Linked DNA regions of Lujinxingia vulgaris. The protein of the gene in region 2 interacts with the protein of the main gene of each other region in a pairwise test. Links are inferred from orthologs where the notes say so. Each region holds a gene or a part of one and is shown on either strand. Other genes may lie near its edges. The genes, in order: def and FRC98_RS14495.

Region 1 (14,648 bases), on a different replicon or contig from region 2:
CGGTGTTCTGTTCCGATTCGCAGGCGACGAGAGAGAACGCGAGAAGGCAGGTCAACAGGGCAATGCTTCGGCGCATACAGGCTCCATACGTGGGGACGCTGGCCATCGTAAAAGCCACCATCCTGGTTGCACATCAAAAGGGGTAAAATCCCCGGACTCACTCAACAAAAGGCGCCCACCGTCGCGGCATCGGACGTCTCCCAGAATCGTCGTGGGAGCGTCGCCGGCGAGGGTGGGCGCGAAGGTTTGCACGCGTTAGCCCGCAGGGCAAGGCGTGCCACCGGTTGTGTCAGTTTGCGCCAGCAGGCCTCAGGCGCGGCTCATGAGGTTGGAGACCAGCGAGACGGCCAGCAGCACCAGCGCGATCACAAAGACCACCTGCGCAATGGAGGAAGCCGCAGAGGCGATGCCGGTAAACCCGAGCAATGCGGCGATGATGGCGACGACGAAGAATACGACAACCCAGCTCATCATAACGGTACTCCTTGTCTTCTGGCAGCAAGCCGGGGCGATGCCCGATGACCCTCACGACATGAAGCGGGACTCGCTGCGTCGCTTCAAAGCCTTGTTGCGATCGGGACGATCTCAAGGAAAAAGCTTGTAACGCGGGGGGGCCGCTTTCGGGATCGGACTCGACAAAAACGTACATGCGCTGCACCCTGATACTCTTTTGGTGTTACCGGCAGGGGTGCCCGTTGCCTTTGCGATGATTCGATGAGAGCAGCGACGCTACAGCCCAGCACGCCCCTCTCCGGGGTGGCGGGCAGGTGGCGAGGTGAGAGTGATGACGCAAGAACCCCCGGATGATGACGTTCGCGATGACGATCTCTCGGAGCTGCGACGGCGCCACGAGACGCTGATGCGCGGGCTGGAGATGCTCAGCCGCAGTGGCGCGCAGACCGGCCCGAAGGCCGTCGTGGGGCTCCTCGATGATGTGGTCGGCGGCGACGGCGGGGCGGTTCTTCAGGTGCGCGACGATGGCGAGATCAGCGTGCTCTGCGCCAGCGACCCCAGGCTGGAATCTCTGCAATGGTGGGTGGGAGATCTCACCGAGGCGGTGCTCGAAGGCAACCCTCTGGTGCTCGATGATGTGCGCGACCAGGGGGCCTGGCAGGCGATGCTCTCCTCGGTGTCGATGCCGGTGGCCTCGGTGATCATGGTGAGTGTGGGAACGCCGATCAACCCCGCGCTCTGGATCTGTGTGCACGCCGAGCCGGGGCGTTTTGGCCAGCCGGAGCTTGAGCGCGCGCAGGCGCTACGCGGGCTGCTCACCCAGGCGATGGTCGGGTGGATGGCCGGGCGACGCTGGGCGCTGATGAGTCACGAGCTGCGCACCCCGGTCAACGCGATGATCGGCTTTGCGGAGCTGCTTCGCGAGGAGCAGCAGGAGCGCCTGCCGGCCGAGGCGCTCGACAAGCTGGCGAGTATTGAGCGCTCCGGTGCCGAGGTGCTCGGCATTGTCAGTAACCTGGTCTCCCTGGCCCAACTTGAAGCGGGCGATGTGGAGCCGGAGGTTTACGACGTCGATGTGCACGAGACGCTTGATGCGGTGCTGGGACCCCTCGGCGCGGTCGCAAAACAGCGCGGCATTGAGGTGAGGGTGGAGCGGGCCAACGTCAACGCCGAGGTGCAATGCGATGGCGAGAAGCTCGTGCAGCTCTTTGACGGGGTCGTGGGGGAGGCGGTGCGCTTTAGCGCCGGCACCCAGGTCGAGGTGGAGCTGCGCGCCGACGAGAGCCGGGTCACGCTACGGGTGGGCGACCTTTCTCCCGGGCGCCGCGGTCGCGCGCGCAGGCTGGAGCAGTCCGTGCTGCGTCAGCTCGCCGAGCTGCTCGGGGTGAGCTACCGGGTGGAGCGCAGCGTGCGAAAGGGCACGGTGGTGGAGCTGGGCGTGCCGCGCGCCTTTGTGGGTCGGGGCGCCGAGCAGGTGAGTTTCTCGGAAGAGATCGAGCTCAACGAGAACGCCAAGCTGGTGCTGATCATCGACGACGATCGCGATACCCGCGGGGTGCTCAAGCGCACGCTCGAGCGGGTGGGGCACACCGTGGTGTGTGCGCGCGACGGCCGTGAGGGGTTGAGGCTGGCCTCGGAGGTGCGCCCCGACGTGATCACGCTTGATGTGATGATGCCCCGGATGGACGGCTGGACGGTACTGGAGCGTCTGAAAGAAGATCCCGATCTTCGAAAGATCCCCGTGATCATGCTCACCTTCGTCGATGATAAGCAGCGTGGGCTGGCGTTTGGCGCCGACCACTTCATGTCGAAGCCCGTCGACCGCCAGGAACTTCTGGAGGTGATGGAGGCCTACGAGAGCGCCGTGGAAGACGGCGACGTGCTCGTGGTGGAAGATGATGAGGCCTCGCGCCAGATGCTTGTGCGCCACCTGGAGCGCGAGGGCTTTCGGGTCACGGCGGCGTCCAACGGCGAAGAGGGCCTGGCGCGGCTGGAGGCGATCGAGCCCAGCCTGGTCTTTCTGGACCTGATGATGCCGCATGTCGACGGGTTTGAGTTTCTCCAACGTTTTCGGGAGCGCCCGAAGTTTAAAGATGTGCCCGTGGTGGTGATGACCGCCAAGTACCTCACCGCCGAGGACTACGCCCGCCTCTCCGGCAACGCCACCCAGATCGTGCAGAAGGGGGGCGGTGAGTATATGGGGCTTCTGGAGGAGCTTCGGGATCTGGTGGTGCGGCTGACCCGGGGAAAGGCGCGCCGGGGCTGAACTTTTGAGATGTCGGGGGGCGTTCAGCCGGCGTGGCCGGCCAGGGCGTCGATGCGCTCGCGCAACTTCTCAAAGAAGATCGCGACATCGCGGCCGTCGGCCAGCGCGTGGTGGGCGGTGAGCTGGAAGGTCGCCTCGTGGCGTCCGGGCTCGGCCTCCACAACTTTGCCCCAGGCGATGCGCGGCGCCGAGTCCAGAGGTTGGCCGGAGAAGGCGTGGCTGATGCTCTGGAAGTCCAGCCAGGGCATCGAGGTGATGTAGACGAGATCCAGGCGATCGTCGTCGCCTAAGAAGAGCTCGGGGAGGTTGCGGGAGCGATCGGCGTGCTCCTGGAGCGTGCGGCTGAACTCGGCGACATCGTCGACGTAGGGGGCCGTGGCGTAGTTGAAGGTGCCCCGGTCGCTCATCACGGTAAAGGAGGGGGTGATCTGCGCGACGCGCACCACACCCTCGTCATCGAGGCGCAGGCGCAGCGCGTCGGTGGCGTTGGCCGCCACGCAGACGGTGTGCAGCAGGGTGGCAAAGAGGCGAAGATCGCTGCGTTGGGTCAGCGCGACCAGCGGGCTGACATCGACGCGGGCGGCCACATCGAAGAAGGGGCGCTCAAAGCCCTTAAAAAACTCATAGTGGGGGCGGCGCTTCCAGGTGCTCAGGTCGATGCGTTCCATGATCGGGTCCGGGCGAAGACGTTGAGTCTTAGAGCGTGGCCTGCTGGCGGATGGCGTCGATGGCCTCTTTGTAGTTCGGCGCGCCGAAGATGGCGCTGCCGGCCACGAGTACATTGGCGCCGGCCTGGCGAAGCTGAGCGGCGTTGGAAGGGGAGACGCCGCCGTCGACTTCGATGTCGAGATCGACGCCCAGTTCGTCGTGGCGAGCCTTGAGCTGTGCGATCTTCTCGAGGGTGTGCGGGATGAAGGCCTGACCGCCGAAGCCGGGGTTGACGCTCATGATCAGGACCATGTCGAGGTCATGGGCCAGGTGATCGATCCAGCTCAGCGGGGTGGCCGGGTTGATGGCCAGGCCGGCCTTTTTGCCCAGGCTCTTGATGGTGTGCACCGCGCGGTGGGGGTGGCGGCTGGCCTCGGGGTGAAAGCACACAAGGTCAGCGCCGGCGCGGGCGAAGGGGCCGACGAAGTCGTCGGGGTTGTCGATCATCAGGTGCACGTCGAGAAAGGCGTCGGGCAGGGCCTTGCGCAGCGCCTCGACCACGGGCAGGCCGATGGTGATGTTGGGCACGTAGTGGCCGTCCATCACGTCGACGTGCAGCCAGTCGGCGCCGGCGTCGATCACCTCCTGGCATTGCTCACCGAGGCGGGCGAAGTCGGCCGAGAGGATCGAGGGGGCGATGCGAAGGGGGCGCGTCGTCATAGGGAAGCTCGGCGGTGGAAGTTCAGGGTTGGGCCAGGCGCAGGCGCGCCGCAAAGAAGGCGTCGCAGTCGTGGTCGCGCGGGTTTAAGTCGAGCTCACCCAGCGCATTGACGAAGGGGGCCCAGTCAAACTCGCTCTCGGGGAGCGGGGCGCGCTCAAGCTGCGGGTGGCGCTCAAGCAGGCGCTCGATCTGCTCGGGGCCTTCTTCGCGGGTGAAGGTGCAGACGCTGTAGACGAGCGTCGCGCCGGGGTTAAGCCGGCTCACAGCGTGGTCGAGGAGCTCGGATTGCACGCGGACGAGCGCGTCGACATCGGCCGGGGATCGGCGCCAGCGGGTCTCGGGGTGGCGGCGGATCACGCCCAGGCTGGAGCAGGGGGCGTCGACCAGGATGAGATCGAAGTTCCCATCGGCCTCGGGAAGATTTTGCAGGGTGGCCTCTCGGAGCACGACGGTGGGGTCGACTCGGAGGTCGGCAAGGGTGTTGGCGAGCATCTCCAGCTTGGTGGGGAGCGGGTCGCAGGCCACCAGAGTGTCGCCGGGGCCGAGCTGCTGGGCGAGGAGCAGCGATTTACCCCCCAGGCCGCAGCAGGCGTCGAGGGCGCGCATGCCCGGGCGCGCGCCGCAGTAGTGCGCAATGAGCTGACTTCCCAGATCCTGAATGGTCAGCGCGTGCGCTTCGAGCAGCGAGCGCAACTCTGGCGAGGAGCTCTCCGCCTTGAGCGCTCCGGGCGGAGCCTCAAGCGGGCTGACCCCTTCGGGCAGGGTGTCGAGCGGCTGCAAGCGGCGCAGGTAAAGGGGTGGACGGCCGGCAAAGGCCTCGGCCAGGGCCTCGGCGCGCTCCAGCCCGTGGCGACCCAGCAAGCGACGGGCGATCCAGTCCGGAAGCGAATACTTCAGCCCCAGGTAACGCGCCGGGTTGGCGCTGCGGTCGCGCTCCTCAAAAGGTTGCCACTTCTCTTTGCTGCGGAGCATGTTGCGCAACACGGCGTTGGCAAAGCCGGCGGTGCGCTGGCCGCAGGCCCGTTTGACGAGCTTGACAGCATCATTGACCAGGGCGTGGGCCGGGATGCGGTCCAGGTAGAGGAGCTGGTAGGTGGCCATGCGCAGGTTGAGGCGCACCGGGCGATCCAGGCTCTCGAGTTTGCGGGAGACAAAGCGCGAGAGCACCGTGTCGATGGAGCGCTGCCTGGCGAGCGTGCCGTAGACAAGCTCGGTGGCGAGCGCGCGGTCGCGGGCGTCGAGCTCGCTTGTGGCCAGCTGGTTGGAGAGCGCGATGTGGCTGTAGGCGTCGTCTTGCTCAATGCGGCTGAGCACATCGAGGGCGACTGTTCGGGCGGTGGTCACGGTGGGGAGCTCGGTTTAGTCGGAGCGCTCATCGGGGAGCAGAAAATGGTGGTCGGTCTGAAGATCAAAGCCGTTGAGGAAGTCGCTCACCGGAAGCGCGCGCTTGCCGGGGGCCTGCAACGTCAAACACTCGATGTAGCCCTGCCCGCACGCGATGTGCAGCCCCTGCTCATCGGCGCGAATGACCTCACCGGGGGCGGCGCCGGTATCCGCGCCGTTGGTTGCCGCGCTGTGCGCCCGCGCCAGATGAAGTTTGACGCGTTGCGGACCTTCGGGGGTGTGCAAAAAGGCAAAGGCCCCGGGCCAGGGGTTCATCCCGCGGATGAGATCGGCGACCTCGCGGGCGCTCTTTCGAAAGTCGATCTCCCCGTCGCTCTTCTTGAGCATCGGCGCGTAGGAAGACTGTGCGTCGTCTTGAACGATCGGGTTGAGGCTGTCGAGGTGAATCAGGCGCATCACGTCCTCAATCAGCTCGGCGCCCATCTCGGCCAGGCGATCATGAAGGTCTTGCGCGGTGTCGAGCTCCTCAATGGGCGTCTTGCGCTTAAGCAGCATCGGGCCTGTGTCCAGGCCGCGCTCCATCTGCATGATCGTCACGCCCGACTCGGCCTCTCCGCGCACAATGGCCCAGTTGATGGGCGCCGCACCGCGGTACGCAGGCAGCAATGAGGCGTGGATGTTGATGCAGCCGTAACGCGGCAGGAGCAGCACATCGTTGCGCAAAATCTGGCCGTAGGCCGCCACCACGATCACGTCGGGGTTCCAGGCGCGAAGATGCTCCAAAACCTCCGGGCCGCGCAGCTTCTCGGGCTGGTAGACCTCGATGCCGGCGGCCTCGGCGGCGACTTTCACCGGCGGCGGGGTGAGCTTTTTGCCGCGCCCGCTGGGGCGATCGGGGTTGGTCACCACGCCGACGACCTCGTCGGGGCTCTCAATGAGTTTCTGGAGCGCGGGCACCGCAAAATCGGGCGTGCCCATGTACACGATGCGAAGCGGCGAACGTGCGGCAGTCATCGGCAACCTTTAAAAAGTTCAGGAGGAGGGGGCGTCGTTGGCCTTCTCGGCCTCTTTGCGGCGCGCTTCTTCGAGCGCTTCCAGGTGCTTTTTATAACGCTTGAGCGCCATCTTGCGCTTGAGGTGGCTGAAGTGGTCGAGCATGAGCACGCCGTCGAGGTGGTCGATCTCGTGCTGCAGGCAGACCGCCAGCAGATCGTCAGCCTCAAGCTCAAAGGGGGAGCCGTCGCGGTCCAGCGCCTGCACCACGACTTTCTGGGCGCGGGTGACCTTGTCGTAGACCCCGGGAATGGAGAGGCAGCCCTCTTCCCAGACGATCTTGCCCTCGCGGTGCACGATCTCGGGGTTGACGAGGGTGATGAGCTCGCTGTCGGCGCCCTCTTCGCGGGAGGAGACGTCGATGACGGTGACTCGCCGGGTGTCGTTGACCTGCGGGGCGGCCAGCCCGATGCCGGGGGCGGCGTACATGGTCTCGACCATGCTGTCGATAAGCTCGCGCACCTCGTCGTCGACGGTGTCGACCGGGGTGCAGCGGGTCTTAAGGACGTCATCGGGGTAGAGGACGATGTCGAGCAAGGATGCCATGGTTCAACTCATCAAAAGTCTGGGAACGTGAGCACGCTGAAGCGTGTCTAGCCGAGGGGGTAACGGCTGGCAAGGGGGGAACCTTCCGCCGGCCGCCCGGGCGGCCGCTCAGGGGCGCAGCGTGTGGCGAAGGTAGGGCTCGCGCAGCGCCGGATCGCCGAGCACCGCCCAGGCGTCTTCGAGCGCGTCGCGGATCTCGAGGAGCGCGTCTTCGAAGGCGTGCGCGGTCTGAAAATCGATATGGCGCGGGTCGAAGCGGGCGTAGAGGCGGTGAAAGGCCTCGCGGATGGGCTGGGTGTCGGCGCCGCGGCGCACTTCCAGGATCGCGAAATAGTCCTCGTGGCGCACCGCCCTGAGCTTGCGGCGGATCACCTCGGCGTCGACGCTGGCCTCGGGGTGGGCGAAGTCGCGCTGGGGGAAGACCTGGTCGCGATCCACCCTGCGTGTGGCCCCGGTGTCGATGGCCTCAAGCGTCAGCTCACCGGCGCGAAAGACCCGGGAGGGCTCCGGTGCGGGGGGCTGCTCCTGAGGAGGTTCGCCGGGTTGCTCGGGATGCTCAAGGGGCGTCTGCGCCGCATGCGTCGCGGGGGAGGCCGGGGTGGGGGTGGCGCTCAATGAGACATCGAGCGCGGCGCCGATGCGGGTCGTCAGCGTCTCAGCGCTGGTCTCCGGCGGGAGCCAGGCTACCAGATCGAGGGTGTCGGTGGTGGCCTGCACGCGCTCGGGTTCGGGGAGCGGGCAGATGAGGATCAGCGGCACAAGCTGCCCCAGCGGGCGGCTGCGAATGGCGCCGGCCAGAATCTCCACGCGTTCGCCGCCCTGGTCATCGGCGATGATGATCAGGTCGGCTGGCGAGGCCTCAAAGCGGCGGATGCCGGCCGAGGGGAGGCGCTCGTGGTCGATCTCCAGATCCTGGAGCTCAAGCTGGTGGAGGCGGTCGGCCCATTGGGAGCCGGGGCGTCCGATGATCAGCAGGCGAATCATGAGGTGGCCAGTCTCCAGGCGACGAGCGTCTCGTGCAGAAGATCGTAGTTTTGAGGCCGCTCCGGCAGCGCCCCCGGCGAATCCAGGAGGGCGTCGAGGCGGCGGGCCTCAGCTTTGAGCGCACGTGCCTCGTCGGGGCTGAGCGCGGCGTCGCTCCAGCCTTCCACGATAGGGGCGATGGGGGAGGGGGCGCAACTTTTGAGCAGGGCGCCAAGATCGGTGCCCATCATCGCCTCGCGATGAAGCAGGCCGGCGGTGTAGAGCCGGCGAAGTCCGCTGAGCGCGGCCACACGCTGACCCGCGTCGATGGCGTCGAGTGTGGCGGGCAGCGCGCCGCGGTAGGCGCGAAGCACCCCGGAGGTGAGGGCGGCCTGCGCAAGCTCAACGGGGGCGATACGGTCAAAAGGCGCTTGAAGCTGCAGCGGGGTGGGGCTCGCCAGAAGTTCCAGCGCCAGCACGCTCTGGTGGAGCGCCATGCGCAAGATCTTCTCAACATCGAAGATCACACGCATGCAGTCGCGGCCGTCGGGGGCGGCCCCGGGAAGATGATCTTCGTAGGCGTCTTCAAAGGCGCGCAGCCCCAGGAGTGTGGAGGCCGGCAGGATCGTCACCCCGGCCAGGCGCCAGGCGCTCTCGAAACCCTCGGCGCCGGGGCCCTCCACCCAGGCCAGGAGCGCCGGCTCAGGGATCGGGTCGGCGGGCCGCCGCAGCGCGTAAGAGGGCTGCGGCGGCGGGCTCAGTGGCGGCAGGGTGGTGAGCTTCATCAGCGTTTGGCGACGACGTGGCCATCGCTATCGAGCGAGAAGCCTTTGGGGAGGGCGGCGCTCACCGCCTCGCGCTGCTCTTCGTCGATCGTCCACTCGGGGCGCTCGGCGAAGGCTTCGGCCAGTTTCTGCAAGATGCGCAGCGAATCTTCTTCGGTCAGTCGCGCGGCCAGGGCGGGACGAGCGATGTCGTCTTCGTTCTGGGCGAGGAGGGCGTCGACGGCCAGAAAGCGGATCGTCTCGTAGTCGTCTTCGACAAAGCGGGCGGTCTGCTCGGCCAGGCGGCGGTCGCAGAACTCGGCGGCGCGCAGCATCATCTCCTGCTTCTTCTCGGGGTTGCGCACATAGTCGATGTGCATGTCTTCGAGAAGTTCGACGACCACGTTGACCATATCCTCCAGGCTCAACAGGTCGGTGAGGACCTTGAGCGGCCAGTTGATCTTCTCTTCGACCCGCTTGAGGTAGGCGGTGATGGTACCGGCCACATCGACCTCACCGCGGCGCCCCAGGTCGACGAGGACCTCGTAGACGAACTCTTTCTCGTCGGCGTCGGTGGTGTGGTTGGGGGCGGTCTGCTCAAAGCGGGAGAGGAGCGCTAAGACGGCGTCTTCGTTGCCGATCTCGCGGAGCTGCTCCACCGCGTAGCTGCGCTCACCGGGCTGCACGTACATGTGCGAGACGGTCTTTTTGAGCTTGGTGATTTTGCGCTCTTGCGCTTTTTCTTTGTCGAAGAGGAAGTCGAGAAAACCCATGGTGCCTCCGAGGGGGTGGTGCCAACCTAACCATAAGGAGGGAGCAGCTACCACAGCGCGCCACAGCGCGACAAGGGGCGCGAGAGGCGCGCGCTTGCCCGCGCGCTCTGGCGAGGGTAGGGTGGGCGCGAGCAGGGAGCCGAAGAAGACGACGAGCGAGCGCGCCGAGTATGGGGCCAGAAGAGCAGCTGTTTGCGGCCGGAGATGTGATAGCGGGCCGCTACCGCATTGAAGAAGAGCTGGGCCGGGGGGCGTACGGCGTGGTGTTTCGTGCGATTCAGCTGGGCATTGGCCGCGCGGTGGCGCTCAAGACCCTTTTGCCCGGCGTGGGCGAAGAGGCCGAGGAGCGCCAGCGTTTTGAGCGCGAGGCGCTGCTGATCAGCCGGCTCAATCACCCCAACATCATCACCCTCTTTGACTACGGGGAGCATGAGGGGGTGAGGTTTATGGTGATGGAGTATGTGGAGGGCAAGAGCCTGGGCGATCTCATTGCCGAGCGCGGGCGCTTGAGCGCGGCTGCGGCGCGGCGCATCGTCGATCAGATGCTCGACGCGCTGCATCTGGCGCACGCGCAGGGGGTGGTCCACCGCGACTTAAAGCCCGAAAACATCCGCATCCTGGCTGGCGAGACGATGGATGGGGAGGGGGTGGAGGTGGTGAAAATTCTCGATTTTGGCATCGCCAAGATCGTGCAGCCCCAGGCGGAGGTTCCCTCGATGCTCGACCGTCTCACCGAGTCGGGCAAAGCGATGGGTACGCCACAATATATGAGCCCGGAGAACATCACCGGCGATCCGGTCACCCATAAGGCGGACCTCTACGCGGTGGGCCTGATTCTCTTTGAGATGCTCGCTGGCGAGGCCGCCTTTAAGGGGAAGACGCCGCGGGAGGTGATGGTCTCGCATGTGCGCGATGACGCGCCGATGTTGCCCGATGAGGAGGAGCTTCGGCCTTTTGCCCGGGCGCTGGCCGCGGCGCTGATCAAACAGCCCGACGATCGGGTGGCGTCCGCCCGGGCGATGCGGGTGATGCTGGAGCAGGACGGCGCCGGGCGACCTTCCGGCGCGTTGCTGGCAGCCGGAGCGGGGGCCGGGGCGGCCGAACGCTCGACGATGCGGGCCCTGGTGGCGGTGGCGCTGGGCGTGGCGGTGGTGGTCGTGTTGATGGCGGTAGCGCTGCTGATGCAGACGCCGGGTGAGACCGGCGTTGAGACCACCTCTGTGGTGGCGGCGTCTGAGCGAGAAGATGGCGCGGAAACACCATCGCCGAACGCGGCGCGCGAAGGCTTTGAGGCCGCCGTGGTGGAGCCGCAGCCCCGGCCGACGCCGGGTGAGGGCGAAGGAGAGGAGGTTGAACCTGCGTCCGAGGTCGATGTCGGTGAGCTTCAAGTACAAAACGTTGAGCAGCGCGCCGACGTTCCTGAACCTCGCGACGATGGGGCCGAGAGCCCCGAGGTTGCTCGTCGAAGCCTGGCGAGCGGGGCGGATGCGTACCACGCTCCATCTCGCGCGCGGCGGGTTCGCGCGCAGCCGGAGCGTGAGGAGTTGACGCGGCTTGTGCGCCTTGTGTCGACACCTCCCGGGGCGCGTGTCTCGGCCAATGGTCAGCCCCTGGGGACGACGCCGCTGAGCTGGGAGGCGCCCCTGGAAGGCGCGGTGCGCTTGAACTTCTCGTTGATCGGGTATCAGGATCAGGAGGTCTCGCTGAGCCCCGAGAGCGCTGAGGATGAGGTTGAGGTCACGCTGCGCCGCGCGCGCCTGGAGTTGATGCCATGAAAAGGTGCAAACTCGCCAATGGCCGCGGCCTGGCTGCTGCGACGGTGGCCGCGGGCCTGCTGATGGTCGCGTTACCGGCGGCGGCGCAGCAGGGCGGGGGCGATCCGCACGACGCGGCGCAGAACGCCGAGGTGCATTATCAGATCGCGATGCGCCTCTTTAATGAGGGGCGCTACCGGGAGTCGGTCGAGGAGTTCGACCAGGCGCTGGCTTTACTCGACGACCCCATCTTCTGGTGCAACCGGGCCGTACCCCTGGTCAAACTCGCCGAGATGGAGCAGGCCGGCGAGAGCTTGAGGCGCTGCCGTGACGGGTTTGAACCGCAGAGTGCGGATTATGCGCAGGTCGACGCACAGCTCAGCGGGCTGACGCTCGTAGCGCGCCGCGTCGAGCCGGCCGCACGCAGCGTCGCGCAGCTCGCCGGGCAACGCCCCCTGGAGGTGGCGCCGGTGATGTTGGACGAGGTTGAGGAGGAAGGCTCCGGCCGTCGGGTGGCCGGCTGGGCGCTGGCCGGCGCCGGGGTGGGGCTTCTGGCGTCGGCCTGGGTGATCGACCTTCGCAGCGCGCCGGTGGTTGAGGAGTTGGCCGAGGCCAGCGCGCAGGGGGCCAGCCGCCAGCGCTACGATGCGCTGCGCAGCGAGGTGGCGCTTCGCCAGCGCGTCTTCTGGTCGCTGGCTGGCGCCGGTGCGGCCGCCACGCTGGTGGGTGGTGGGCTTCTGACCTGGGATCTTCTCGAGGATGACGCCCGCCCCGCCACGCTCAGCCTGAACCCGCAGCTTCAACCGGGGCTGGTCGGAGTGGGGATTCGCTTGTCGCGTTGAGCGCGGTGAGCAACTTCAGGGACATACCAGAAGATGAGGGGGAGGGTTTTGTCGGCTGCGACCTGTCGCGTCGGCAGCGCCGCGCGGCCGGTCAGGCCGCCGCTGTGCTGCACGCGTCTGCGGGGGCAGAGCTGTGGCCCTGTTTGTGGCATCTGCGGCGTCCGTGAGGCGGATCGCTGGCCGGAAAGGCGCCCCTGGTCGAGATGTTGACCCCTCAGGTTAAGATCTGTAAGCTCGCGCGCCGGAAAGGGAATTTCTGACCAGTGATGAATGCCCGGCCTTAGATGTCAGGATGACGCGCCAGGGGAGTCGCCGCCGCGATGCGAGTGGTCGCCGCCGTACCGTTTTGGTCAACGGGCGCGCGGAGGTCGCGATCGCGGCAAGGGTGAGCGCGCGCGTCCGGACGAAGGCCGAGAGCAATGCCATGGGATGATTCTATGAGTTCGAACGCGACCGGGACGAAGTTCAAGTCGTGGGTGGGATGCAAGGCGCTGTTGGCGATGATGATCGGGGTGGCAGTGATGCTGGGGGCGGCTCCGGCGATGGCGCAGAGTCAGGCCTCGGTATCGGCCATGCTCCGGGGCACCATGCTGGGCATCGGGCCCTCGCCGGTGGCCAGCATGATCAACCCGCAGCAGGATGAGTGGCTCGACGATGAGGAGATTCAGGCCTGGCTCTGGCCTACACCGGTGGAGCGCGCCTGGCCTATGGATGAAGAAGGGCGGCCGGTGGTCGAGACGCGCCGGCGCGACGTCTTCTTTCATGAGGTGGGACCGCGCGACACCCTCTCCCGCATTCGCTCAATGTACCGCGTCACCACGGCGATGCTCGAAGAGATGAACCCGGAGCTCGACCTGCGCGATCTGCAGGTGGGCCAGCAGGTCAAAGTCTGGGAGCTCGACACCTCAAGCTGGGCGCGAAGTGTGGGGCGCTCCAACAGTGGGCGCTTGATCGGTGGGGAGCCGATGCCGCCTGGCGAGAGCTATATTTTGCTCTATCCGCACCGCGCCTTTGGTACCTATTACGCCGTCAGTGAGACGGTGCGCGTGCTCGACGCCTACTACCAGACCTTCCAGGATGCGCCGCCGCTGATTGTGGGCGATATGAGCTTTCGCACCGGTCGGGCCATCAACCCGCACCGCTCCCACCGTAGCGGGCGAGATGTGGATGTGACGCTGCCGCGCCTGGTGGAGCCTCCCAACTACAATCGTTTTCATTACATCCGCCGCGATCATCTCGACGCGCAGCGCACGCTCTGGATGGTGTTGAAGCTGCTCGAAGGGGGGCTGGTCGAGCACATCTTTTTGGACTGGTACCATCAGCGCACGCTCTACCGGCTGGCGCGCGACCAGGGCGCGCCCGAGGCGTGGCTGCGGGAGGTCTTTCAGTACCCGCGGCGCGGCGGGTCCGGGATTGTGCGGCATGAGCCCGGGCATCGAAAGCACCTGCACGTGCGCTACCGCTGCCAGCAGACCGACCGCTGGTGCGGCTGAGTGACCGCTCGCTCTAAAGTGGGGGGATTAGCCGGCGTAGGCGCCGGTGATCAGGGCGGTGGCCAGCTGCTGGTCGTGGCTGAGCGCCTCAGCGAGCGCGCGTAGAAAAGCGCGGGTCTCCTCGGCATCGATCGCGCGGGGATCGTTGAGGTGTTCCACCAGCGTGTGCCGCGCCTGGCGGGTGGCCTCGGCGAAGTCGGCGTAGTGGGCGGCGGGCACGCCGCAGAGGTGCGCCAGATCTTCGAGGGCGTCGCCGGCGCCGCGAGCGATGTGGTGGCGAAGCGCGTGCCCGTTGGAGCGCAGGTAGAGCTCGGCGCTGAGCTCATTGACGGCAAAGATCGTCAGCAGCACCGAACCCACGGTTGAGGCTGTGGCGGTGCCCAGCGCGGCGCTGGCGATGAGGGCGTTGGCGGTGTCGTTGCTCTCATCGACAGGTTCTTCAGGCGGCGGGTCTTGCTGCTCAGACGACGCCGAACTCTCGCTATTGGAACTTCCTTCGGAGGCTTCGGTGGAGTCGGTGGAACCGCCGGAGGTGCCTTCGCTGGCCGCCGAGGAGTCGGCGCTGCCGGCGGACGACTGGCCGCTTCCGGCCGACGAACCCTCGGAGCCGGCCGAGCTGTTGCCGGAGTCGCTGGCCGCGCCGTTGGCGCTGCTGGCAGACACGGGATGGGCTCCGTTGCCAACGCCGCTCGACGTGGAATGCGCCAGCGCCGGAGGCGAACACAAAAGCAGCCATGCCACGCTGAGAAGGCCCACCCGGGTGCGCGTCGTTGCCATCGTCGCCTCCATACAGAAGAGAAGTTCACCTCTGAGACTGCCAGAGCTTCAGCGGGCACGCAACGCTTGCGACAGGCGTTAACATGGCGCGGAAGCCGATGTTATGCGGTGATCGCCGAGGTGTGCAGCGCCCGAGTGAGGCTGTTAAGGCGTCTGGCCACCCGCGCTAACACGCCACGTCGGGGCCCGGTGCGTCGGGGGTTCGGCACTCGATGGTGGCGTGATTGACCTGAAAGCGCTCGCGCAGCTCG
Region 2 (14,695 bases):
GAGCGCGGGCGGAGCGCTCGGGGTTTGGCGCCTCCCGAGGGGTTCGGGGTACAAGCGTTGGGCTCTATGGCGAGGACGCACATTCCACCGGCGCTGGGGGGACTGAGAGAGCGCTGGACAAGTCGACAACGCTGAGCTACGAGGAGGGAGTAACCCTGCCTAAACGCGCCGCATTCCATCGTTTGCGCGCAGCTCAGCTCGTCGTGCCCGGCGCACGATAAAGCCCCAACAGTGTAGTCTGTTGGCGGCTCAAACACAACTATGTTGCGGGGGGATTTCGCAGGGAGGGACGCAGAGGAGCGTGCGCCAGAGAGAAAAACGCCCGCGCTTCAGGACGAAGCGCGGGCGGGTGCCACAGGTGCTTTAGCGAGAAAGCTCGCTGATCTTGATCAGGTTGTGCTGACGCGCCACATCCAGAAGCTTGGGCAGGGTGAAGGTGCCCAGCTTGCGGGCGTAGTCTTCGTTGCCGCCTTTGAAGCGCGCCTTGGTGATGGCGTCAACCAGCTCGGCCTTGGTGCCGAACTTGCTGCTGACAAGCTGGTGGGCGTTCCACAGACGAAGCAGCTTGGTGTTGCTCATGGTCTTGACGCCATGCTCAAACGCCTGGGCTTCTTCCTCGTCTTCGGGACGATCGAGCACCGCGATCACCTTTTCAGCGAGCGCCGCTTTGGAACCGAACTCATCTTTGACAATCTGCAGCGGGGTTTTCTTGGCCATAACAGGTCTCCCTTTTGAAAGTACGGCGCCGCCCTGAGCCTTCGCCTCCGGGCTGGGAGCAGCCATGGGGGGCGACGCTGCTATGGCAGCCACCGCGGGCGCGCCCTCCGAGTCTTCGGAACACAGGCGCACCGATCGTTTGTTGAGCGCCACGGCACACCGTGGCAAGGTCACTTCGCGAAAGGTCGCCTGAATTTTCAGGGCCGCTCACGCGAGCCCCCTCCTAACAGAGAGTCCCCATGCGCGCAAGCTCGACGCGACGACGACATCCCTTCCGCCCCGGCCTCCCCCTGCCCTCGCTGGCTTTAGCGCTGGCCCTGGTGCTGGCCGCCTGCGACAGCTCCGAGGAGAGCGCCCCGGAGAACACCTCCGCCGCGCAGGAGGCTTCGGCTGATAACTCAGCCGAACACCCCGCCGATCCCCCCGCCCCCACCTCCGAGGTCATCCGTGGCGAAGGCGTCTCGCTGACCCTGGGTGAGGTGGAAAAAGCTGTGGATCGCCTGCGCATCTTCGCCCCCCGCGGCGAAGACGGCTCCTTTGCCGCGCCCGACGAGCGCTGGTTTCGCACCCCGCAGGCCCAGTCCAGCCTGGTCAACAACCTGCTGCACTTTAAGGTGATGCGCCTGGCTGCCGAGGAGTGGGAGCTGAGCATCACCCCCGAAGATCGCATCAAACTTGTGCGCGAGCAGGAGCAGCTCGCGCCATTTTTGCCCCTCTTCGAAGAGAGCGACGAGAGCGCCACGCTGCGCAAACACCTCAATGAGGCCGGCTTAAGCGAAGACGACGTCCGCCACCTGGTCGACGACATGGTCTACGCCGAAAAGGTCCATCAGCAGCTGGTCGAGCGTTTTGACGATGAGGCCCTCTGGGCCATCTACGAGGCCGCCAACGACACCGCCACGCTGGTCGTCGTGCGCGGCACCAACACCCCCACCAGCCGCGAGATCGATGAGGCCGTGGTGGCGATGGCCGACGAGATCGAGGCCTACTACCGCGACAACCCCCAGCGCTACATGCGCCCGGAGACCGCGCGCCTGACCGTGCTCCGCCCCAAAGGCGGCGATAAGCCCGAGGCGGTGCGCGAGGCTGCCCGACGCCTGGAAGCCGGCGAAGACGCCGAGGCCATCGCCGCCGGCCTGGGCCTGGAGCTGCGCCCGGAAGCCTTCCTGATCAAACCCGAGAACCCGGCGATCTTTGAAGAAGACGCAAAAGACATCGGCTTTGAGATGAGCGGCCCCCGCGGCCAGTACGCCTACAAAGTGCTCGAGCGCATACCCCCACAACCCCTCGAGTTGACTCGCCCCCTCAAGCGCGAAATCGCCTCCCACCTGCTGCGCAGCCGCGGGGTGGTCGACTCGGCGCGCCGACGCCTGGAGCCCGCCCTGGGCATCATGGAAAAATTTCCGGTTGGCGAGGCGCTGAGCGACGCCCAGATCGAGACGATGGTCACCGAGCTTGAAAACGCCGGCTTTGAAGCGGTGCGCTCCGAGCCCTTCTCGCTTCAGGGCCGCGGCCTTGTGCCGGGCATCGGGCTTGTCGAAGACGTCGTTCAGGCCACCGCCTCACTGACGCTTAACAACCCCACGGTCAACGCCCCGGTGCAGTCGCGCGACGACGTCTACGTCTTCCGCATGGTCGACCGCAGCCGCGCCGAGCGCGACGCGTTCGAGGCCGAGCGCGAAGCCTTCCGCGAGACCTTTATGGCCCGAAACGCGCAGCGCTTTAACCAGGAGTTCGTCCAGAAAACCCGCGACGAGCGCAACATCACCGTCAACCTGGAGCCGGTGCGCCAGCGCTACCCCCTGATGAGCAAAGAAGAACAGAGCGCGTTTGTGGCCGAGCAAAACGCCGCGCCTCAACCAGCGCCGGCTCCCGAAGCCAGCGCTCAGCCCTCCCCCACCTCCGAGAGGTAAGCACCGCCGAGCTCCGGCTGCGGATCCTCCCAGGGATAATCCGGGTAAAACACACGCTCCAGGGTCAGCCCGCAGGCCGGTGCCGTCTGGCCGGCCAGCCGACGCTCGCCAGTCTCAAAGACCTCATCGAGACGCTCCAGCGCCATGCGCCCGGTGCCGATATCCACAAGCGTGCCCACCATGATGCGCACCATATGCTTGAGAAAGGCCGTGCCCTCGACCTCCACCTCCAGCATCGAGGGGCCGGCCTCAATCACCTCAATGCGGCGCATCTCCCGCACCGTCGTCGGGCTGTCGCAGCCCGCGGTCCGAAAGCCCCCGAAGTCATGGGTCCCCACCATCCTCGCTGCGGCCTGACGCATCAGCCCCAGGTCCAGCCGGCTTCCCATCTGCCAGACCCGATCGCCTAAAAAGGGGTGGTTAAAGCGGTGGTTCCAGATGCGGTAGCGGTAGATCTTGCCGCGGGCCGAATGCCGCGCATGAAAGCCCTCGCCAGCAAGCTCGGCGCGGGTCACGCAGATATCATCGTCGGTCAGCGCGTTGAGCGCGCGCACAAAATCCCACAGCCGCCTGGGGCTCTCATGGTCTACATGCGCCACCTGCCCCAGCGCGTGCACCCCGGCGTCGGTGCGGCTTGCGCCCTGCACCTTCACCGGCGCATCCGTGGCCAGCACCGTCTTCACCGCCCGGGTCAGCTCCCCCTCCACCGTGCGGTCTTCGGGCTGGATCTGCCAGCCGTGGTACGCCGTTCCCCGATACGCGATATGCAGCCTGATTCGCACCATCGGGTGCTCCTGCCGCTGAGCCTTGAGGCGCCTCTTTAAGAGGCGCCCTCACACTCAGTACTCAAACGCCAGCCCGAACGCGAAATGACGCGCGCTCAGGTCGATGCCTTCGCCGCCAAAGTTGTCGACGTTGGCCCAGGTGTATTCGGCAAAAAGATACGAGTTGTTGATGCCCCAGCTCATATCAAAGGCCGCCGCGCTACCCTCGTCGATGAAGTCCAGGTGGAAGTTCAGACCGGCGGTAACGTGCCAGCCGAACTTACCCCCCGAGGCGCGTTGCGCTTCCGTGCCCGCGGTCTCGCCATCGGCCCCGACCACGCGCCAGAGGTGGTAGTCGAGCCCGGCAGCGAGCTTGGGCACCAGCGGGATGCGGTGATGCAGCGCGCTGTAGTCGTAGCGGTACACCAGCCCGGCGCGCAGCGGAATAACCCGGAAACGCGCCTCATCGGTCAGATCCACCTCCGCGCCGTCGGGCAGGCGCAGACGCCCGCTCACCGAGCCGTAGCCGGCGTTAAACGCCAGGCCCAGTTTCCCAAAGCCATCCCAGAGGTGGTGGTCGTACTGCACCTCCCCCAGAAACATCGAGTCGCCCCCGAAGAACGCCTCAAAGGGGCCGCCCCCCTCGCCGAACTCCTGGTCGACCATCGGGCGGTACGCGCCACCCTTAAACTCAAAAAAACCATTGGCCGGCGACTGCGCGCTGGCCGAGGCCGCCCACAGCGTGGCGGCCATCATCACGACACTGGCACTGACGAGCGGGCCGAAGATGCGGCGAGCTCGGTTGGGGAGGTTCATCAGCAGGCTCCTTGAGCGTCTGCAAAAGACAGCATGAAGAGATTGAATAAGGTTCAAGCGCAGCGCGCATCATCGTCAGATTGGCGGCGACGGCGTCGCCCCACACCCAGCACCATCGTCGCCACCAGAAGCGTCCACAGGCTGGTCGAGCTGCCGCCGGTGCTGGCGCACCCGTAGCCGCCGGTTTCCGCGCCGCCGGCATCGACGTAGTAGTCCCAGAAGTCCTCGGTCTCAAGCACCTCGACTTCAATGTCGTTGGAGAGCAGGCTGTAGTTGCCCGCTTCATCCCGCGCGGCCACGGCCACATAGGCCACGGTGCCCTCTTCGAGGTTCACCGCGACCTCCCCCTCGCCAGTGGCCGGGTTAACGGTGAACGAAATCCCATCCCCTCTGGCGGGCACCTCATCGAGCTGCCCCGCCTCAAAGGGTTCGGCGCTCACCACGGCGTAGTAGGAGAGATCGTCTTCGTCGTCCTCGGAGAGCTCCAGGGTAAGGCGCATCGTGGTGGCCGTGGCGTACGCCTCGCTATCCAGCGCGGGAGCCTCCGGGCGGATCAGATCCATGATGACCCGCCCCTCGGTATAGTCGGCTCCCGTCTCCAGGTTGCTGAGATCGGTCAGGATATGAAGCTGCACAAAATGCTCCATATCGGTGGCTTCCGTCTCGCAGAGCTCCGCGTTGCTGAACCCCACCAGCTCGCGCAGCGCGACCTCCACCTCCGCCACGCCATCGACCAGGGTGAGCGCATCCTCATCGAGCGTCTGGCAGTCGGGGGCCTCATCTTCACGACAGTTGACCGCGTCGTTCGCCCCCCGCGACAGCTCGTAGATGTAGGGCCCTTCAAAGAACTGCTCGGCGCTGCCCACGGCGGGATCGCTGGCGTAGGTGGTCGTAAAGGAGAACTTCACCTGCGCGTCGGCTTCAATCTGCTTGCGGCAGACGTCGATGCCCGCTGTGATGGTGGCGCCGTTGTCGCTGATGAGCGCGTCACCCAGCGCGGCAGCCTCCGTACTCTGCACATACTGAGACTGGCGCGGGTCGCGCGCCTCCGCCTCACCAGTAGGCACCGTCCCCAACGCGGTGGCTCCCAGCAGCGCCAACGCCCATTTCTTCGAATTCATCATGCTCGAATCTCCATCCACCATCGAAACATAGTTAGCTCGCCCGCGCCCTGCTTACTGCGCGATGAGCGCCTCGGCGATCTGCACGGCGTTGAGCGCCGCGCCCTTTCGCAAATTGTCGGCCACCACCCAGAAATGCAGCGTGTTGGGGCGGTCGCGGTCCTGGCGAAGTCGGCCCACCCAGCAGGGGTCGGTGCCGGCGGCCTTGCGAGCCAGCGGATACGCGTTCTGCGCCGGATCATCAAGCACCGCCACGCCCGCAGCTTCTCTCAAAAGCTCGCGAACCTCCTCTACGCCCAATGCCCGCTCCAGATCGACCATCACCGACTCTCCGTGACCACGCACCACCGGCACGCGCACACAGGTCGCGGCGATCTCCACGCCTTCAAGACCCATGATTTTGCGTGTCTCGCGCATCATCTTTTCTTCTTCGCGGGTAAAGCCGTCATCCATAAACACGTCGATCTGCGGCAGTGCCTCAAACGCCAGTGGATGCGCAAACGTCGCCGGCTTCGATTCTTGTTCCCCGCCCAGATACGCCCGCGCCCCGGCCAGGAGCTCGTCGACGCCTTTTTGACCCGCGCCCGAGGCCGACTGGTAGGTGCTCACGACCACGCGTTTCAGGCCCGCGGCCTTCTTCAAGGGCTCCAGCACACACACCAGCTGGATCGTCGAGCAGTTCGGGTTGGCGATAATGCCCTTATGCTGCGCAATTGCCTGCGGGTTGACCTCCGGCACCACCAACGGCACGTCCGGGTCCATGCGAAACGCGCTGGTGTTGTCGATGACCACCGCGCCCGCCTCGACCGCCCGCGGCGCAAAGGCCTTGCTCACCGCGCCGCCGGCCGAGCTGAGCACGATGTCCACGCCCTCAAAGCTGGCTTCATCCAGATCTTCGATCACCGTGGTCCGACCCATCGCCTGGACCGTCGCCCCGGCCGAGCGCGACGAGGCCATCAGGCGCAGCTCGCCAAGCGGGAAATCGCGCTCTTCTAAGATCGCCAGCATCTCGCGGCCTACCGCGCCGGTTGCACCCACCAGGGCCACGTTTGGTTTTTTCATCGTCGCTTGCGCCATGGTTCGTCGCTCGTCGTTCAAAAATCGTCGTTAGAAATGGCTCTTCTGCGGGGCTCGTTGGCCTTCCCGATCGCAGCGCGCAACCTCGACGAAAACGCGCGCCCGGGCGGCCCGGCCGCAGAAGGCCGCCACCCTACAGAAGGCCCTCCCACACGGCAACCGGCGGGGCACGCGGCGCGGGCAGACCACTTCGGGGCCCTCCCACGCTCCCTTGATATGGCCCCCTTGTGATGGGGCTTTTTTGGCTCTATAAACGGCGCCCGTCGCGCGTAACGCCCTCGTACCCGGGTCATGTTCGCCGCGCGCGCCCCCTTTTTGATGTCCTTGCCTGTCTGAGAAATTGAACCTCCCAACTTTGTCACGAGCGACCATGAGCGCAGCGACTTTTCAGGATCTCATCCTCACCCTCCAAAACTTCTGGGCCGAGCAGGGCTGCATCGTCGCCCAGCCCTGGGATGTGGAGAAGGGTGCCGGCACCTACAACGCCCACACCTTCCTTCGCGCCTTAGGCCCGGAGCCCTGGAAGGTGGCCTACGTCGAGCCCTGCCGCCGCCCCACCGACGGTCGCTACGGCGAAAACCCCAACCGCCTGGGAAGCTACTTTCAGTTTCAGGTCTTGCTCAAACCGGGCCCCGACAACGTGCTCGATCTCTACTTCGACAGCCTGCGCGCCATCGGCGTCGACCCGCTCGAGCACGACCTGCGCCTGGTCGAAGACGACTGGGAGCAGCCCACCCTCGGCGCCTGGGGCCTCGGCTGGGAGGTCTGGATCGACGGCATGGAAGCCACGCAGTTTACGTACTTCCAGCAGGTCGGCGGCATTGAGCTCAGCCCCATCCCGGCAGAAATCACCTACGGTCTGGAGCGCATCGCCATGTTCTTGCAGGGCGTCGACAGCGTCTACGATCTGAAGTGGACCGAAGACGTCAGCTACGGGCAAATCCGCCACCAGGAAGAGGTCGAGTTCAGCCACTTCAACTTTGAAGAGGCCGACACCGAGCTGCATTTCCGCTGGTTCGACGAGTTCGAGGCCCAGGCCAAAGTGCTCATCGAGAAGGCGCTCGTGCAGCCGGCCTACGACTACATCATGAAGGCCAGCCACACCTTCAACGTGCTCGACGCCCGCGGCGCCATCAGCGTCACCGAGCGCCAGAAGTACATCGGCCGCATCCGCAACCTGGCCCGCGGCATCGCCCGCGCCCACCTCGACAATCGCGAGGCCCTGGGCTTCCCGCTCCTTCAGCGCTGAGCGACGCCCCCGGCCAACCGCGCCCCCTGCGGCCTCCCCCCACGTTTAAACCGCTTCAGACCCCGGTGTGATGCTATGGAATTTATCTTTGAAATCGGCTGCGAAGAGCTGCCCGCCCGCTTCGTCCCGGCCGCCCTCGACCAGCTGCGCGACTTTTTCGTTGAGGCCGCCGCCGACGCCCGCCTCACCCACGGGGCCGTCCGCACCATGGGCACCCCGCGCCGCCTCACCCTTTTGATCGACGAGCTCGCCAGCGCTCAAGAAGACCTGAGCGAAGAGCGCACAGGCCCCCCCCTCAAAGCCGCCTACCGCGACGGCCAGCCCACCAAAGCCGCCGAAGGCTTCGCCCGCGGCCAGGGCGTCGCCCTCGAAGACCTCTACACCGTCGAGACCGAGAAGGGCGACTACATCGCCGCCAAAGTTTTCGAAAAGGGCCAGCCCGCCACCGAGATCCTTCCCGCCCTCCTCGAAGGCATCCTGGCCAAGTTGAACTTCCCCAAATCCATGCGCTGGGCCGATCTCTCGCTCAGCTTCGCGCGCCCCGTGCGCTGGATCGTGGCCGTGGCCGGCGGTGAGCTCGTCAAGATGAGCTTCGCCGGCGTCACCAGCCAGACCCAGACCTACGGTCACCGCTTCGCCGCCCCCGGCCCCATCGAGGTCAGCTCCATCGCGGGTTACCTCGACGACCTGCGCGCGGCAGAAGTCGAGCCCGACCCCGCCGCCCGCAAAGCCACCATCGAGGTCGCCCTCAAAGAGCACGCCGAGACCATCGGCGCCCGCGTCATCGAAGACCCCGAGCTCGTCGACGAGGTCACCTACCTCGTCGAAAAACCCTTCGCCGTCACCCTGCCCTTCAGCGAAGCCTACCTGGAGCTGCCGCCGGAGGTGCTCATCAGCTCGATGCGCTCCCACCAGCGCTACTTCGCGCTGGAAAACCCCGACGGCACAGGCCTGATGGCCGCCTGCGTCATCATCTACAACACCCCCGTCCGCGACCCCGAGCTCGTCGCCAAGGGCAACCTGCGCGTCCTCAAGGCTCGCCTCGACGACGCCCGCTTCTTCTGGGACCGCGACCTCAAGACCCCGCTCGAAGCTCGCATCCAGGACCTGGAGCGCGTCGTCTGGCTCGCCAAGATCGGCACCATGAAAGAGCGCACCGAACGCATCGGTGAGCTGGCCGGACGCGTCGGCAAAACCCTGGGGCTGGAGGGCCAGGCCCTTCAAGACGCCGAGCGCGCAGGTCTCCTCTCCAAAGCCGACCTCGTCACCCAGCTCGTCTTCGAGTTCACCGACCTCCAGGGCGTGATGGGCCGCGCCTACGCCCAAAAATCCGGTGAAAACGAGGCCGTCGCGCAGGCCATCTACGACCAGTATTTGCCGAAAGGCGCCGACGAAGAGCTCCCCGGCTCCGATGTGGGCGCGGCGGTCGCCATCGCCGAAAAACTCGACGCCATCGTCGGCTGCTTCGGCATCGGTCTTGTGCCTTCGTCCAACGCCGACCCCTACGGCCTGCGCCGCGCCGCCCTGGGCGTCATCCGCATCCTCGACGCCGCAGGCTACAACGTCACCCTCGACCAGCTCATCGACGCGGCCATCGCCACCTACCAGGCCAAAAACCCCGGCGTCCTTAACGACGACACCGCCAGCCTCGCCAGCGCAGTCAAAGCCTTCCTCGTCACTCGCCTCGACTATCTCTTGCGCGACGCCGCCCCCACCGATGTGGTCAACGCTGTGCTCGCTGCCGGCGTCACCGACATCCCCTCGGTCCGCGGCCGCGTCAAAGCCCTGGCCGGCCTCCGCGACCAGGCCGACTTCGAGCCCCTGGCCATCGGCTTCAAACGCGTCGTCAACATTCTCGCCAAGCAGGCCTCCGAGCTCGGCGAAGCTCCCAAGGTCAACCCGGAGCTCCTGCAAGAAGACGCCGAAAAAGCCCTCTTCGACGCCTTCACCTCCACCCGCACCGAGGTCGACGCCGCGCTCGCCAGGAGCGACTGGCAAAAAGCCTGCGCCCAGCTCATCGGCCTCAAAGCCCCCGTCGACAGCTTCTTCGACGACGTCATGGTCATGACCGACGACACCGCCCTGCGCCAGAACCGACTCGCCCTCTTAAGCGGCCTGCGCGACCTCTTCTTCGGCGTCGCCGATATCTCAAAAATCCAGGCCTGAGTTTCAGCCAGGGGCGAAGACTCGCACCTTCTCCCCTGCCCTGATCAAAAAAACCCGGCAGGCCATCGCGGCCGCCGGGTTTTTTTGTTTAGGACAACGACTCGGGACACCGAGTTGGTGTTTTACTCAGGCAAATCCACAGCTAAGCGGGCTGAGTTGACGTTTTACTCAGGTAAATCCACAGCTCAGACCCCTGAGTTGGCGTTTTACTCAGGTAGATCCGCAGCTCAGACCCCTGAGTTGGCGTTTTACTCAGGTAGATCCGCAGCTCAGACCCCTGAGTTGGCGTTTTACTCAGGTAAATCCACAGCTCAGACCCCTGAGTTGGCGTTTTACTCAGGTAGATCCGCAGCTCAGACCCCTGAGTTGGCGTTTTACTCAGGTAGATCCGCAGCTCAGACCCCTGAGTTGGCGTTTTACTCAGGTAAATCCACAGCTCAGACCCCTGAGTTGGCGTTTTACTCAGGTAAATCCGCAGCTAAGCAGGCTGAGTTGCCATTCTCGACAGCCAGAACCGCAGGTAAGCCCCCTTACCTCTCTATCTGTCGTGAACAGAACCGCAGGTAAGCCCCCTTACCTCTCTATCTGTCGTGAACAGAACCGCTACTCAGACCCCTTACCTCCCGTTCTGGGCTGAACAGAACCACGACTCAGCCCCCTTAGCTGGCGTTCTGTCGTGAACAGAAGCGCGACTCAGACCCCTTACCCCTCGGGCCAGGGCCGCGGGTCATGGCCGAAGGCCGCCACATAGAGCTCTTTGAGCTCTTCGTCGCTCAGATGCCGACACCAGCGCAGCTTCAGCTCCCCCAGCTCCAGCGGGCCCAGGCGCACGCGCCGCAGCTTGCGAATCTGCAGGCCGCTGCGATCGCAGAGCTTTCGCACCTGCCGGTGGCGCCCCTCGGTGATGGCGATCTCGATCCACGTGCAACTCGAGCGCTCCGCCACCCACCCGGTGCGCGCCGGCAACGTGAACTTACCGGGCTCGTACTCCAGGGGCTCCTGCAGGGCTGTGAGAACCGGATCGTCCGGCCCGAGCTTCGCCTTCACTTTGACGTGATAGACCTTCTCGATCGGCGAAAGGTCCGAGGCGTCCCCCTCCATCGAGGTCGGCCCGGCGTAGTCCTTGTTGAGAAGAGCCTGGGCGAGTTTGCCGTCGTCGGTGAAGAGCAAAAGACCTTCGGTGTTGAAGTCGAGGCGACCCACATGCGGCAGAGGCTCAAAATGCTTCGGCACGTGGTCGTAGACCGTCGGGCGGTCCTCAAAATCCACCCGGGCGGTGATGCAGCCGGGGGGTTTGTTCATGATGAATGCGGGCATGGAATGGGGGGCTTGAGCTTAGAAGAAATGATTAAGTCGAAGCCGGACGCTCAACCGAGCCCCCGCTTCTTCTTAAAAACGTCGTGAGGTGTCGTATTGCCCTCGTCGATGTCGCGCTCTCCACGCTCCACCAACGACCGGACGTAATGAACATACTGCAAATAGGACAGAACCTCCTGCTTCATTTCACCCCAGGTCAGGTCATCCGGAAGCTCGCGAATAAACGCGATCAGCTCTTCTTTTGCGCTTGCCATCGGCATTCTCCTGCACCGTTTCACGTCCGTGGTGAAATCTACCATGAAGTGTGACCGCCTCACCCGCAACGCCCCCCCGATCGACACTAATTGAGATTCACAAAACGCCCCCGCACCCGCTGCGTATTGGGCGCATCGCCCTCGCCCCACAGCACCACGTAGACCGAGCCTGCGACGTGGTCGATGCTGACGCCGTAGGGCATGCGTGCCTGATCGCCGGTGTGCAGGTCGACACGGGCGGCCTGGGAGGTGAAGTCGCCCGACGCGTTGGCCAGGAAGCGCCGCGCATGCACGTTGAGGGCAGTGCCGCTGGACTGGCGGGTGATCCAGGCCACCGCGCCGCCGGTGGGGCCAGCGGCCACGTCGCCCAGGAGCGCTTCGCGGTTGGCGATAGCGCTGGAGGTGGTGTCGCTGCCGGCGCTCATGCGCGAGCCGTCTTTGACGATGATCTCGTTTCCAAAGCCCACGCCGCCGCTGTACGCCAGCCAGTGGCGGCCGTTGTTCTGGCCTTTGGAGAGGCGACCGCCCCGGTTCAGGTCGATGGTGGGGTGGGCGACGATGGCTTCAGCGGGGGTGGCTTTGGTTTCGCCCGCCAAAATCTGGCCGTGGTAGACGCGCGGGGTGTCGAATCCGCCGCCCACAAAGCTCATGGTGATCAGGCGGTTGTCGTCGGCGGCCACGCTCGGGTCGGTCTGATCGCCGTAGGTGTCGATGGCGTAAGGGAAAAAGCCGTCGAGCAGGCGCTCGCCATCGGCGTTGAAGCGCTGCAAGACCAGCCGAGCGCCTTCGGTGGTGAGGGCGGAGGCGGCGAGTATGGCTTCGTCGTTGTCGAGGACAGCGACGTCGGGTTGCCAGATGGTGTTGACGGCGCCGCCGGAGCTCAGAATGGGGGTCACCTCGAACGACTCCGCCTGGCGCGGCGTGCCATCCAGGTCGAAGGCGCGCGCGCGAACGGTGCCCTCGAGGTCATCTTCGCTCCAGACCACAAAAAGCGTCGTCTCACTGACGGCCAGCGACGCCTGAAGGCTACGAACCTCTGGCGAGGTAGAAACCTCAAAAGGCTCGACCAGAAGCTCAGCGTCGCAGCCCATTTTTGCGGCGTACACCCGCTCCGGCGTGCCGGACTCGCCGGGGCGCTGCACGTAGGTCACCCACACGCCCTCCCCATCGAAGGCGGCGCGCGCCTGAAGCTGCGCCTGGCCGACCAGCGGCAAGCTCCAGGTCGAGTTGGTGTCGAGGATGTCCGCGCAGGTCAGCTCGGGCTCGACGTCGGTGTCAGGCTCGGTGTTGGTGTCGGGCTCTGTATCAGCATCGGGCACGTCGTCGGCGTCGGGGAGGTTGCCGGCGTCGTCCAGGCCCGCATCCTCGCCAGCGTCGGAGAGGTCGCCGGCGTCGGGGGCATCGCCCGTATCGGGGCGCGTATCGACGCGGATGTCATCGTCACCGCCCGAACCGCCAAAAATGCCGCCGTCGGCGCAGCCCACCACGCACGTCATCACACAAAGCGCCAGCGCGGCGCGCCCAACCTTCCAGCTCGTCTTCATCGCTACACCCTTCTCGCAAGACCCACACAACCCAGGCCACGCGCGCGCCGCGATCCCAGACGATCGCTCCCCTCCCGGGCCACAGGTCCTGTGGGGAGGTGCGTTCGACGCCGAAAGCTGGCGTTGACGCCGCGTTGGTCGGCGGCATCACCATCAGCTCAAAGCGTCGTGCCGACTCTGGGTCGGCGAAGCGTGCGTGGCATTAACCGGGAGGTTAACTACCAAAGCTGGGAGGTGGGGGGCAAGTGGATGGCGAGGCGCTCGGGGGGAAGACTGGGTTTGGAAGATTCAGCTTCGCGCCATCTCCCCCACCAACCTCTTAAGCTCCCCGCTCAAATACCCCGGCGCCTTCGCCTCAAAGATCTCCGCCAGGCTGCGGTAGTACCAGATCGACTGCTCTTTGCTGGCCGAAAAACGCTCCCAGAGCGCGTCGCCCACCGCCTGCAAGTCACGCACGATCGACGCGGCGTTATGCACCTTATCGGCCAGGGACACGAGCAGGATTGGCGAGTCGTCGGGGAGCTCGCGAAGGTGGGCGAGGTAGGCTTCTTTGCGGGGCTGCCACGGGGGCTTGGGGTCTTCGTAGGCGTCGGTGCAGCCCTCCACGATAAAGAGCACCTCGGGGCCGAAGCGCTCTAAAATCTGCGCGGCGATGTCGGGGATCTCACCGACGCAGTCTTCGATGGCGTCGTGCAAAAGCGCGCCGATGACCTGGTCTTCGCTGCCGCCGTTGCTGCCGACGAGCGCGGCCACGGCCATCAGGTGGTTGATGTAGGGGGTCTTTTTGCCCTTGCGGGTCTGCGCGCGGTGCCAGCGGCTCGCGCAGCTCAGAGCTTCGTCGAAGCGCTCGGAGTAGCCGCGCTCGGGGGTGTTATCGACCTGTGTCATGGACGTCCTCCCTGGGGTGCTGTTGCGTTATGTTGCGCAACAGTCCCCCCGGGGAGGTGTTCTGTCAAGCCGTCCCCGCGTCGACGCCAGGGCAATCGCAAAGTGGGTCCCCACCACCCGCCACCGTAGGGGGACCCCTTGTGGGTCCCCGCCCTGGGAGTTCCGGAGGGGCACAAGACCCCTCCCTACGGATTGGGTGGGTTCTTCATAAAAAAACCATGTGGGATTTTGCGATTGCCCTGGCGTCGACGCATCGCCCTCGTCACGTCGCCCCGACTACTTCGCCAGCAAACTCAACACCAGCACATGCGCAAACCCATCGTAAATGCCCGGGTAGGCGTCGGCGCCGGCGGCGTTCTGGCTCAGGATCACGTAGTTGTAGGCGAGGTTGACCTGAAGGTGGTCGTCGACATCGTAGGCGACGCCGAGGGAGGCGATGTAGCGGTCGGTGTCGGGCTGGGCGGGGGTGAGCGCTTCTGCGGGCGTTGGCGATGGGTCGATAGCAAAGCCCGAGCGCATCACCAGGCCGCCGTAAGGAGAGGCGTATTCGACGCCGACGCGCATGCCAAAGGTGTCGCGCCAGCCGCGGGCCTCATCGATGTCGTCGACCTGGTCGTCTTCGAAGTCGACCTCAAAACGCTGGTTGGCGCTCCAGCGGTTGTACTCCACGTCGAGGCTAACGATGGCGTCGGCCCCCAACTCCCAGGCGCCGCCGAGCACGATGCGGTCCGGGAGCACGATCGTGGTGGTGAAGGGGGTGTCGCGGGCCTGCTCGGAGAGCTCCGGCGGCACATCGCTAAAATCGGCGACGCCCGAAAAATTCAGGCGCACGGTGGAGCGCCAGCTCAGGCCGAAACTTAAGCGACGCG

Evidence for each region.
Region 1: the proteins of FRC98_RS14495 (region 2) and def interact in binary tests that used the Escherichia coli proteins (3 or more experiments, as listed by UniProt). The link is inferred for Lujinxingia vulgaris from one-to-one orthologs.

Annotation. Positions count from the first base shown.
Region 1 is NZ_VOSM01000002.1:107,375-122,022, forward strand. Bases 5,249-8,170 are described here. They hold def (peptide deformylase), read right to left. Parts: upstream 7,032-8,170; coding sequence 6,465-7,031; downstream 5,249-6,464. Other genes in these bases: rsmB (16S rRNA (cytosine(967)-C(5))-methyltransferase RsmB), read right to left, coding at 5,249-5,432; fmt (methionyl-tRNA formyltransferase), read right to left, coding at 5,448-6,446; FRC98_RS04175 (J domain-containing protein), read right to left, coding at 7,140-8,015; FRC98_RS04180 (hypothetical protein), read right to left, coding at 8,012-8,170. Also shown: FRC98_RS04135 (FKBP-type peptidyl-prolyl cis-trans isomerase), read right to left, coding at 1-76; FRC98_RS04140 (DUF1328 domain-containing protein), read right to left, coding at 310-474; FRC98_RS04145 (response regulator), read left to right, coding at 785-2,719; FRC98_RS04150 (CatA-like O-acetyltransferase), read right to left, coding at 2,743-3,387; rpe (ribulose-phosphate 3-epimerase), read right to left, coding at 3,416-4,087; more of rsmB, read right to left, coding at 4,110-5,248; more of FRC98_RS04180, read right to left, coding at 8,171-8,779; FRC98_RS04185 (hypothetical protein), read right to left, coding at 8,779-9,531; FRC98_RS04190 (serine/threonine-protein kinase), read left to right, coding at 9,702-11,306; FRC98_RS04195 (tetratricopeptide repeat protein), read left to right, coding at 11,303-12,127; FRC98_RS04200 (penicillin-insensitive murein endopeptidase), read left to right, coding at 12,565-13,620; FRC98_RS04205 (DUF3015 family protein), read right to left, coding at 13,648-14,283; FRC98_RS04210 (cation diffusion facilitator family transporter), read right to left, coding at 14,564-14,648. UniProt on the Escherichia coli protein: Removes the formyl group from the N-terminal Met of newly synthesized proteins. Requires at least a dipeptide for an efficient rate of reaction. N-terminal L-methionine is a prerequisite for activity but the enzyme has broad specificity at other positions.
Region 2 is NZ_VOSM01000007.1:113,645-128,339, reverse strand. The notes cover bases 4,390-7,358. They hold FRC98_RS14495 (aspartate-semialdehyde dehydrogenase), read right to left. Parts: upstream 6,394-7,358; coding sequence 5,386-6,393; downstream 4,390-5,385. Other genes in these bases: glyQ (glycine--tRNA ligase subunit alpha), read left to right, coding at 6,779-7,358; FRC98_RS14500 (MYXO-CTERM sorting domain-containing protein), read right to left, coding at 4,390-5,334. Also shown: FRC98_RS14520 (hypothetical protein), read right to left, coding at 364-717; FRC98_RS14515 (peptidylprolyl isomerase), read left to right, coding at 957-2,630; tRNA pseudouridine(38-40) synthase TruA, read right to left, coding at 2,603-3,415; FRC98_RS14505 (MXAN_2562 family outer membrane beta-barrel protein), read right to left, coding at 3,470-4,210; more of FRC98_RS14500, read right to left, coding at 4,264-4,389; more of glyQ, read left to right, coding at 7,359-7,657; glyS (glycine--tRNA ligase subunit beta), read left to right, coding at 7,733-9,823; FRC98_RS14480 (pseudouridine synthase), read right to left, coding at 10,526-11,125; FRC98_RS14475 (hypothetical protein), read right to left, coding at 11,191-11,394; FRC98_RS21605 (hypothetical protein), read right to left, coding at 11,481-12,938; FRC98_RS14465 (HD domain-containing protein), read right to left, coding at 13,227-13,826; FRC98_RS14460 (OmpP1/FadL family transporter), read right to left, coding at 14,103-14,695.